2 regions of the Intestinimonas sp. MSJ-38 genome follow, and region 1 is predicted to be linked to the other one. Evidence: predicted binding sites of a transcription regulator. Region 1 holds the regulator's gene; the other holds the start of a gene.

Region 1 (4,419 bases):
CCGGCCCTCCTGGTCATCGGCCAGATGATCGACGCCCTGAAAAGCGGCAATTATGACCCCGACCGCACCGCCCTGCTTCTGTCCCAGACCGGCGGCGGCTGCCGGGCTTCCAACTACATCCATCTTCTGCGGAAAGCCCTCCACCGGGCCGGTTTCGACCAGGTGCCGGTGATCTCCCTGAATGTTTCCGGCCTGGAGAAAAACAAGGGCTTCCGGCTCACCCTGCCCCTGCTGCGTCAGGCCATGGCCGCTCTGGTCTATGGCGACCTTTTGATGCTCCTTTCCAACCAGGTGAAGCCCTATGAGACCGAAAAGGGCCAGGCCATGGCCATGGTGGAGACCTGGAGCCAGCGGCTGGTGCAGCAATTTGAACAGAAGAGCGGCTACGGCAAAAAGGAGATCGCCCAGAACATGGGTGAGATCGTCCGGGATTTTGCCCGCATTCCGGTGCATATGACCCCCAAAGTGAAGGTTGGGGTCGTGGGCGAGATCTATGTGAAGTATTCCAAGCTGGGCAACAACGATCTGGAAGGACTGCTGCGCCGGGAGGATTGCGAAGTGATGATCCCCGGGGTGCTGAATTTCGTGATGTACTGCATTGAAAACAACATCACCGATGTGGAGCTCTATGGCGGCAGTCCCATCAAGGCCATGGTGGCGAAGAAGATCATGGACTACCTTTGCGGCATTGAAAAGGCCATGATCGACGCCGTATCCCAGGAGCCCCGGTTTCAGGCCCCCTCCCCCTTTTACCACACCAAGGAGCTGTCCCGCGGGCTGATCGGCTCGGGCTGCAAGATGGGCGAAGGCTGGCTGCTCACCGCCGAGATGGCCGAGCTGATCGACGCAGGGTTCCAGAACATCATCTGCACCCAGCCCTTCGGCTGCCTGCCCAATCACATCGTGGGCAAGGGCATGATCCGCAAGCTGAAGGAGATCTATCCCGATTCCAACATTGTGCCCATTGACTATGACCCCAGCGCCACCAGCGTCAACCAGGAAAACCGGATCAAGCTGATGCTGGCCATCGCCCGGGAAAATCTGGAGAAAAAGACCACTCCCCTGGCCTATCCTCAGAAAAAGCAGGAGCCGGTGTCCCACGCGGCTTCCTCCTCGGCCACCTGCTAAGTCCCACCAGCGTGACGCTGGACCCAAACTGCGCTCCCGCGCCCGGCAGCAGAATTTAGCTGGTTGGCTTGTTTCGCTTCACGATCCCCCCTGCATGGCTGCGCCATGCTGTCCCCCCTTTGCACAAGGGGGGTCCGGTGGCCGGACGGCCAAACTGCGCTGCCGCGCCCGGCAAGTCCGATGCAGAAAGGCAAAGACGGCTCCCTTGTGCAAAGGGAGCTGTCGGCGAACGCCGACTGAGGGATTGACGGCGAGCTCCCGCACCCGACAATAGAAAACCAGCTGAATCATTCCCCCGGCTTCACAATCCCCCCTGCATGGCTGCGCCATGCTGTCCCCCCTTTGCACAAGGGGGGCTTCTCTTTGCCCGGGTCAACACAACCGACCAAGACAAAGAATCACGCTGGCCCAGTGCCTGGGCTCTCGTTCCTCTCTTTGCCCAGGCAAACACAACCGGCCAAAGCAAAGAAAATATGGCCGTCCGGCCACCGGACCCAGGATCGCAGGTTGGCCCTTACCGGTGTTGGCTCGCCAGCACCGGAGCATGGAGGCGCAGCAGCGCATCCCCACCGGAGACAGGAACGGGTGCGGGGCCACCCCGCCTCAAATGCGGTATGACAATGTCATCAGGCTTTCGCTGAAATGAACATTCTCCACCGGCACATGGATGCCGTCCAGATGAAGATCCGCACCGGTGAAATTCCAGATGCCCCGGATGCCCCAGCTGCACAGCTTGTCGGCCACATCCCGGGCCGCCTGACGGGGCAGGGTCAGAATGGCAATATCCGGCTGGTGCCGCTCCACATAGCTTTCCAGTTCCTGCATATCCAGCACCGGCACCCCGGCCACATGACCGCCGAACAGCTCCGGCCGCACATCAAAGGCCGCGGTGAGCTGGAACCCGCTTTGATCAAACTTGAAGTTGGTCATCAGCGCCCGGCCCAGATTACCTGCGCCGATGAGCACCGCTGTATGGTTGTTGTCCAGCTTGAGGATCTCCCGGATGGAAGCCCGGAGATTCTCCACATTATAACCATAGCCCTGCTGGCCAAAGCCGCCAAAGCAGTTGAAATCCTGCCGCACCTGGGAGGCCTTCAGGCCCATCTTGGCCGCCAAGACCCCGGATGAAATGCGGGCCACGCCGTTCTGGTGCAGCTCATTCACATACCGATAGTACCGGGGCATCCGGCGGATCACCGCCATTGAAATCTTTTTTTCTTCCATTTTGCCTATTTCTTCCTTCCACGGGACTGTTTCCGGGCGATGGTCCACCTGTTCCCGTTTTCTTACTACAATGAGTTATCAACATTGTCCACAGAGTTATCCACAACCGGAAATCCCTGCTTTTTCAATGGGTCCCGGCCTTTTTCGACCTTTTGTTCTGGTTTAACAAGGTGTTATGCTCTGTTTTGACAATGGGGATCTTGCGCTTTTCTCGTCTCTTTTTTGGTGCGATCTGTGATTTTTCACAGCATCACAGCGCCGCGCTCACATCCTCCGAAAGAGGCATGGTGGCATAGCAGTTCTGCTCTAAGGTGCCGGTGTGCCCGGCCAGAAATTCATAGTAGGCCTGGCAGGCGATCATAGAGCCGTTGTCCCCGCAAAGACGCAGGGGCGGCAGGAAAAGCCGCAGTCCGGCCTTCCCTGCTTCCTCTTCCAAAAGACCGCGCAGTACCGAGTTGGCCGCCACGCCCCCGGCGATCACCAGGGTATCCCGCTTTCTTTCCCGGGCCGCTTCCAGCATCCGGGGCACGATGGCCTGGGCCACGGCATGGCATACCCCCGCCGCCAGATGGTGTTTTTCCACCTGCTGCCCCTTCTGGCCTAAGTTGTGCACCAGGTTGATGGCGGCGGTTTTCAGCCCGGAAAAAGAGAAATCCAGAGCGCTGCCCGCCACATGGGCCTGGGGCAGATCGTAAAAATGGGGGTCTCCCTGCTGGGCCAGTTCATCCATGGCCTTGCCGCCGGGATAAGGCAGGCCCAGGGTGCGGGCGATCTTGTCGAAGGCCTCCCCTGCCGCATCGTCCCGGGTGGTGCCCAGCACTTCCATGCGGGTGTGATCCTGCACATCGGCCAGGACGGTGTGGCCGCCCGAGGCTACCAGCGCCAGAAAAGGCGGCTCCAGATCCGGGAAGGCCACGAAATTGGCGGCGATATGGCCCCGGATATGGTGCACCGGCACAAAGGGCACGCCCCAGGCCTGGGCGCAGGCCTTGGCGAAGTTGGCCCCCACCAGAAGGGCCCCGATCAGCCCGGGGGCGCAGGTGGCGGCCACGGCGTCGATCTCCTCCGGCCCCACCCCGGCCTGCTCCAGGGCCTGCTGGGCCACCAGGCTGATTTTCTCGATGTGCTTGCGGGAGGCGATCTCCGGCACCACGCCCCCATACAGGGCGTGCATATCGGCCTGGGAATAGATCACATCGGACAGAATGGTCCGGCCATCCTGACTGACGGCCGCCGCCGTCTCGTCACAAGAGGTTTCTATGGCTAAAATCTTCATATTGTTCTCATTCCTTTTCTGCGGGGTGTCCCCGCTGCCAAAACTCTCCCAGGCTGTATGCGTTGCCAGGCCCAGGTGCTCCGGGTGTGATAAACCATCACCCGGTAGGGGCCATCTTGCAATCCTGGCCCAGTGCATCAGAAAAGGCCAGTTGTGCCCACCCAGGCAAAGAAAGTTATGGGTCCAGCGTCACGCTGGCCCGGCGATTTTATCGCCGGGAAGAAGCCTGGGGCAACACCCGCCGCAGCGGGTGTTCTGGCTCTATGCTGGCTTCAGTGCCATCAAAAGCGCATCTTCCGGAGGGGATCGGTAATAGCCGGGGCGGATACCGGTTTTCTGAAAGCCGAACTTTTCATAAAGGGCCTGGGCGGCGCTGTTTGACACCCGCACTTCCAGGGTCACAAGGTTCATGCCCTCCCGGCGGCAGAAACCCAGCATGGCCTCCATCAGAAAGGAAGCCACTCCCTCCCGGCGGCACGCCGGAGATACCGCCACATTGGCCACCTGGCATTCATCCAGCACCATCCGGGTGCCGATGTACCCCAGCACCTCCCCGTTTTCGGTGCACACAAAGTACCGGGCCAGAGGACTGTTCAGCTCATCCCGCAAGGCGCTTTCGCTCCAGGGGTCTGTGAAACAGGCCCGCTCGATGGCGGCGATCGGAGGAATGTGTTCCTCCCGCAGCTCCTCCACCTGCCACAGCGTCTTATTTCTTTGCTTCATACCAGTTCTCTCCCTGGCTCACATCGGCAGTCAGGCGCACCGACAAGGGGAAGGCCCCTTCCATCTCC
Region 2 (4,419 bases), on a different contig from region 1:
ACTATTGGCAATGGGCTCATCAAAGGCGGGCATCACCTTCATGCGAGCGCCCCGGTCGGAAAAGTCGATGGCGCCCACGCCCTGGATCTCTTCGCACATACGGACACAGTCGCCGCAGAGGATGCACTTGGCGTTGTCCCGGCTGATGCACACCGAGGACTCGTCCCGCTCATGCTCCACCTGGCCGTCGCCAAAGCGGATGTCCCGGATGCCGAACTGATGGGCCAGCTCCTGGAGCTTGCATTTGCCGCTTTTTTCGCAGGTGGTGCAGTCCCGGCAGTGGCTGGCCAGCAGCAGCTCCAGCACATTCTTCCGGTATTTCCGCAGCCGGGGGGTATTGGTGTAGATCTCCATCCCCTCCCGGGGCGGGGTGGAGCAGGCCGCCTGAATGCTGCCCCGCTTGTCCTCCACCATGCACATCCGGCAGGCGCCATACACCGACAGCTCGGAATAATAGCAAAAAGTGGGCAGCTGGATACCGGCCTTGCGGATGACCGCCAAAATATTTTCTTCCCCTTCGATGGGCACAGGGATATTGTCTACCATCATAAATGCGCTCATGGTTTAGCCCTCCTTCACGGCGTGGAAACTGCACCCGTCAAAGCAGGCGCCGCACTTGATGCATTTGTCAGGATCGATGGTGAAGGGGCTGCGGATCTCCCCAGAGATGGCCCCCACAGGGCACATCCGGGCGCACTTGGAGCAGCCCTTGCACTCCTGGGGATCGATGTAATAGCGCTTCAGCTTCTGGCAGTTGTGGGTGGGGCAGCGCTTTTCCTTCACATGGGCTTCGTATTCATCCCGGAAATACCGGATGGTGCTCACCACCGGCTGGGCCGCTGTCTTCCCCAGACCGCACAGAGCGGTGGCCGAAATGGTCTCGGCCAGCTCTAGCAGCAGGTCGATGTCCCCATCTTTTCCCTGTCCTGCCACGATCCGCTCCAGAATCTCCAGCATCCGCTTGGTGCCCTCCCGGCAGGGAACGCACTTGCCGCAGCTTTCGTTCTGGGTGAAGTTCATGAAGAACCGGGCCACTTCCACCATACAGGTCTTGTCGTCCATGACCACAAGGCCGCCGGAGCCGATCATGGCTCCCACCTTTTTCAGGGAATCGAAGTCCAGGGGCAGATCCAGATGCTCCTTCGTCAGACAGCCGCCGGAGGGGCCGCCGATCTGCACCGCTTTGAACTCGGCGCCATTCCGCATACCGCCGCCGATGTCGAAGATGATCTCCCGCAGGGTGGTGCCCATGGGCACTTCGATCAGGCCGGTGTTCTGGATGTTGCCCGTCAGGGCAAAAGCCTTGGTGCCCGGGCTGTTCTCCGGGCCGATGGAGCGGTACCAATCCGCCCCTCTGGTGATGATATGAGGCACATTGGCCAGCGTCTCCACATTGTTGAGCACGGTGGGCTTGTCAAACAGGCCCCGCTCCACGGTGCGGGGCGGCTTGACCCGGGGCATACCCCGGCGGCCCTCGATGGAGGCGGTGAGGGCGCTGCCTTCGCCGCAGACAAAAGCACCGGCGCCCCGGCTGATGTGGATATCAAAATCAAAACCGCTTCCCAGGATGTTTTCGCCCAGCAGTCCCAGCTCTCTGGCCTGACGGATGGCGCCGTCCAGACGGCTGACCGCCATGGGATACTCGGCCCGGACATAAATATAGCCCTGGCTGGCCCCGCAGGCCACGCCGGCGATCATCATACCCTCCAGCAGCCGGTGGGGGTCACCCTCCATTACCGACCGGTCCATAAAGGCACCCGGGTCGCCTTCGTCGCCGTTGCAGACGATGTACTTGGGAGTGGCTTCCTTGGCACGCACCTGGGCCCATTTCCGCCCGGCGGGGAATCCTCCGCCGCCCCGGCCGCGCAGATTGGATTTCTGGATCTCCTCCACGATCTCCTGGCCATCCATATCGAACAACGCCTTTTCAAAGGCCTTATAACCGCCGATGGCGATGTACTCCTGGATGGAGGTGGCGTCGATGTGGCCGCAGTGCTCCAGCACGGTACGGGTCTGCTTTTTATAGAAGGGGATCTCCTCCTGGGTCTTGTAGATCTCCCCGTTCATCTTATAGCACAGCCGCTCGATGGGCTCGCCGCCCAGAATGGTCTTTTCGATGATCTCCTGGCAGTCGTCCTTCTTTACCTTAATATACAGCCAGCCCTGAGGCTCGATGCGCACCAGAGGGCCCATTTCGCAAAAGCCGTGGCAGCCGCTGCGCTTGACGCCCACATCGTCCCCGTGGGGCTCGTGGGCCAGGTCCACCTGACAGTGGATGCCTTTTTCCTGAAGCAGCTCCACCAGACGGGCATAGATATCCAGAGAGCCGCCGGCCACGCAGCCGGTACCGGCACACACCAGGATCTTCTTCACCTGGGAGGCAAAGCGGCCCTCCAGGGTCTGGCGCAGGACGGAAAGTTCTTCTCTTGTTTTCAGCATGCCGTCCCCTCCTTCTTCAGTTCATCCAACAATTCCACCGCTTTTTCCGGCGTCATGGAGGGATAGACTTTATCGTTGACGGTGCAGGCCGGTGCCAGACCGCAGGCTCCCAGGCAGGAGACGGTCTCCACCGTAAAGAGCATATCGTCGGTGGTGATCTTCTGAGAGGAAAGGCCCAAAGTTTCCCGCATCTTCTCCAGAATGGGGATGCTTTTACGCACATGGCAGGCGGTGCCGTCGCAGATCTTGATCACATATTTCCCCTTGGGTTCCAGGGAAAAATTCTCATAAAAAGTGGCCACGCTGTAAATTTTCGCGGCGCTCATCTGTAATTTTCTCGCCAGGTAGGGAAAAATTTCCCGGGGCAGATACCGGTATTCCCCCTGGATATCCTGCAAAATGGCAATGACATTGCTGGCCTGGGCTCCGTGATGATCCAGTATGCGGTCGATCACGGCAAAATCCACTCCATTGTTCATGGGCGCATCCCCTCCAAAAAAAATTCTGTTCTGATCCCAGTGTAGCCGACCCTCCGGCAGATTGCAATGATATTTTTTTAACGATACTTTCCAAATGCAAAAATATTTTTTATTTAATACGGTTTTTATTTTTTCTCTTTTATACCGTATTAAATATATCCACCCCCTGGTGTGTTTTTCCCCAGGTGCAAATTTTTTCTTGCCTCCGCTCTGTCGATTTGCTACACTGAAATGGCAGAACGGGTTTTCCCGGTCAGCTGCATCCTATTTCCAGTTCATGCGCAGATGCTTTTTCTCTGCGCCGGGAGTTCCCATAACCTCCCGTTTCATTTCCGCAGCGCTGTTTTTTTGCTCCCTGTTTCTCTCCTGCTTCCTCATAAATTTTTGAAATGGCGCTGCATCTTGTCTCCTCTTTGCGGAAAGTCCGCCCGTTTTGGGCGGCTTTTTGCTTTTTTTAACATTCCTTGTCCTTTTCTCCGTTTTATGTTATACTTATTCCTAGTACGCCGCTTATTTTTCCTGTGACAAAGCGGCGCCCGGCATACGCATCCCCCTTTTCTTGCGGCGGCCTTGGGCCGTCTCTTTTTTGTGTCCGCCTTTTTCCGGACTTACCGGATGGAATTATAATTTTATCGCAAAGGAAGTGCATTTGATGGAAGAAATTCGCGAAAACAAAATGGGCAACACGCCCATGCTCCAGCTGATCATCTCCATGTCTTTGCCGGCCATTTTCTCCATGCTGGTCCAGTCCCTTTATAATATTGTGGACAGCTATTTTGTGGCCAAAATCAGCATGGACGCCCTCACCGCCGTTTCCCTGGCCTTCCCCATCCAGCAGCTGATGATTGCCATGGCTGTTGGCACCGGGGTGGGCATCAACTCCCTGGTGTCCCGGCGTCTGGGTGAAAAACGCCAGCGGGAAGCTGACCTGGCCGCCTGCCACGGGGCGATCCTGGCTTTCTTTACCTCTCTGCTCTTTGCCCTCTTCGGCCTGTTTGGTTCCCGGTGGTTTTTGAGCCTTTTCACCCAGAACGCCAATGTGATCGATCTGGGCACCCAGTATCTGTCGGTGGTGTGCATCTGCTCCTTCGGCAGCTTTGTGGAGATCGCCTTTGAAAAAACCCTCCAGGCCACTGGCAACATGATCTACCCCATGTTCTTTATGCTAGTGGGCTGCGTCACCAACATCATTCTGGACCCCATTCTGATCTTCGGCCTGTTCGGCCTGCCCAAGATGGGCATCCTGGGCGCGGCAGCAGCCACCGTCACCGGTCAGATTCTGGCCATGTGCTACAGCCTCTATGTGATGTTCCGCAAAAGCCATGCCGTCCATATGACCTTCAAAGGCTTCCGTTTCCACGGCACCACCATCCGGGATATCTACTCCGTGGGCATCCCCTCCATGATCATGCAGTCCATCAGCTCCTTCCTGGTGATGGGCCTCAACCAGATCCTTTCGGCCTTCTCCGAAACGGCCATCTCGGTGCTGGGCGTCTATTAT

What was found. Region 1 encodes Rex, which represses fermentation and respiration genes when NADH is low (regulators of the CRP and FNR family bind a similar motif). Its sites were predicted from a motif close to ATTGTTAANNNNTTAACAAT; they were not measured.
Region 2: the regulator Rex is predicted to act here: its motif matches at 2,984-3,003, upstream of KQI26_RS00700 (NAD(P)H-dependent oxidoreductase subunit E).

The regions. Positions count from the first base shown of each region.
Region 1 covers NZ_JAHLPO010000005.1:87,170-91,588, reverse strand. The annotation lists gene KQI26_RS04815 (2-hydroxyacyl-CoA dehydratase) at 1-1,128, shown strand, start outside; gene KQI26_RS04810 (redox-sensing transcriptional repressor Rex) at 1,732-2,352, opposite strand; gene tsaD (tRNA (adenosine(37)-N6)-threonylcarbamoyltransferase complex transferase subunit TsaD) at 2,603-3,628, opposite strand; gene rimI (ribosomal protein S18-alanine N-acetyltransferase) at 3,890-4,351, opposite strand; gene polA (DNA polymerase I) at 4,335-4,419, opposite strand, start outside.
Region 2 covers NZ_JAHLPO010000001.1:140,345-144,763, forward strand. The annotation lists gene KQI26_RS00690 ([FeFe] hydrogenase, group A) at 1-561, opposite strand, end outside; gene nuoF (NADH-quinone oxidoreductase subunit NuoF) at 565-2,439, opposite strand; gene KQI26_RS00700 (NAD(P)H-dependent oxidoreductase subunit E) at 2,433-2,918, opposite strand; gene KQI26_RS00705 (MATE family efflux transporter) at 3,571-4,419, shown strand, end outside.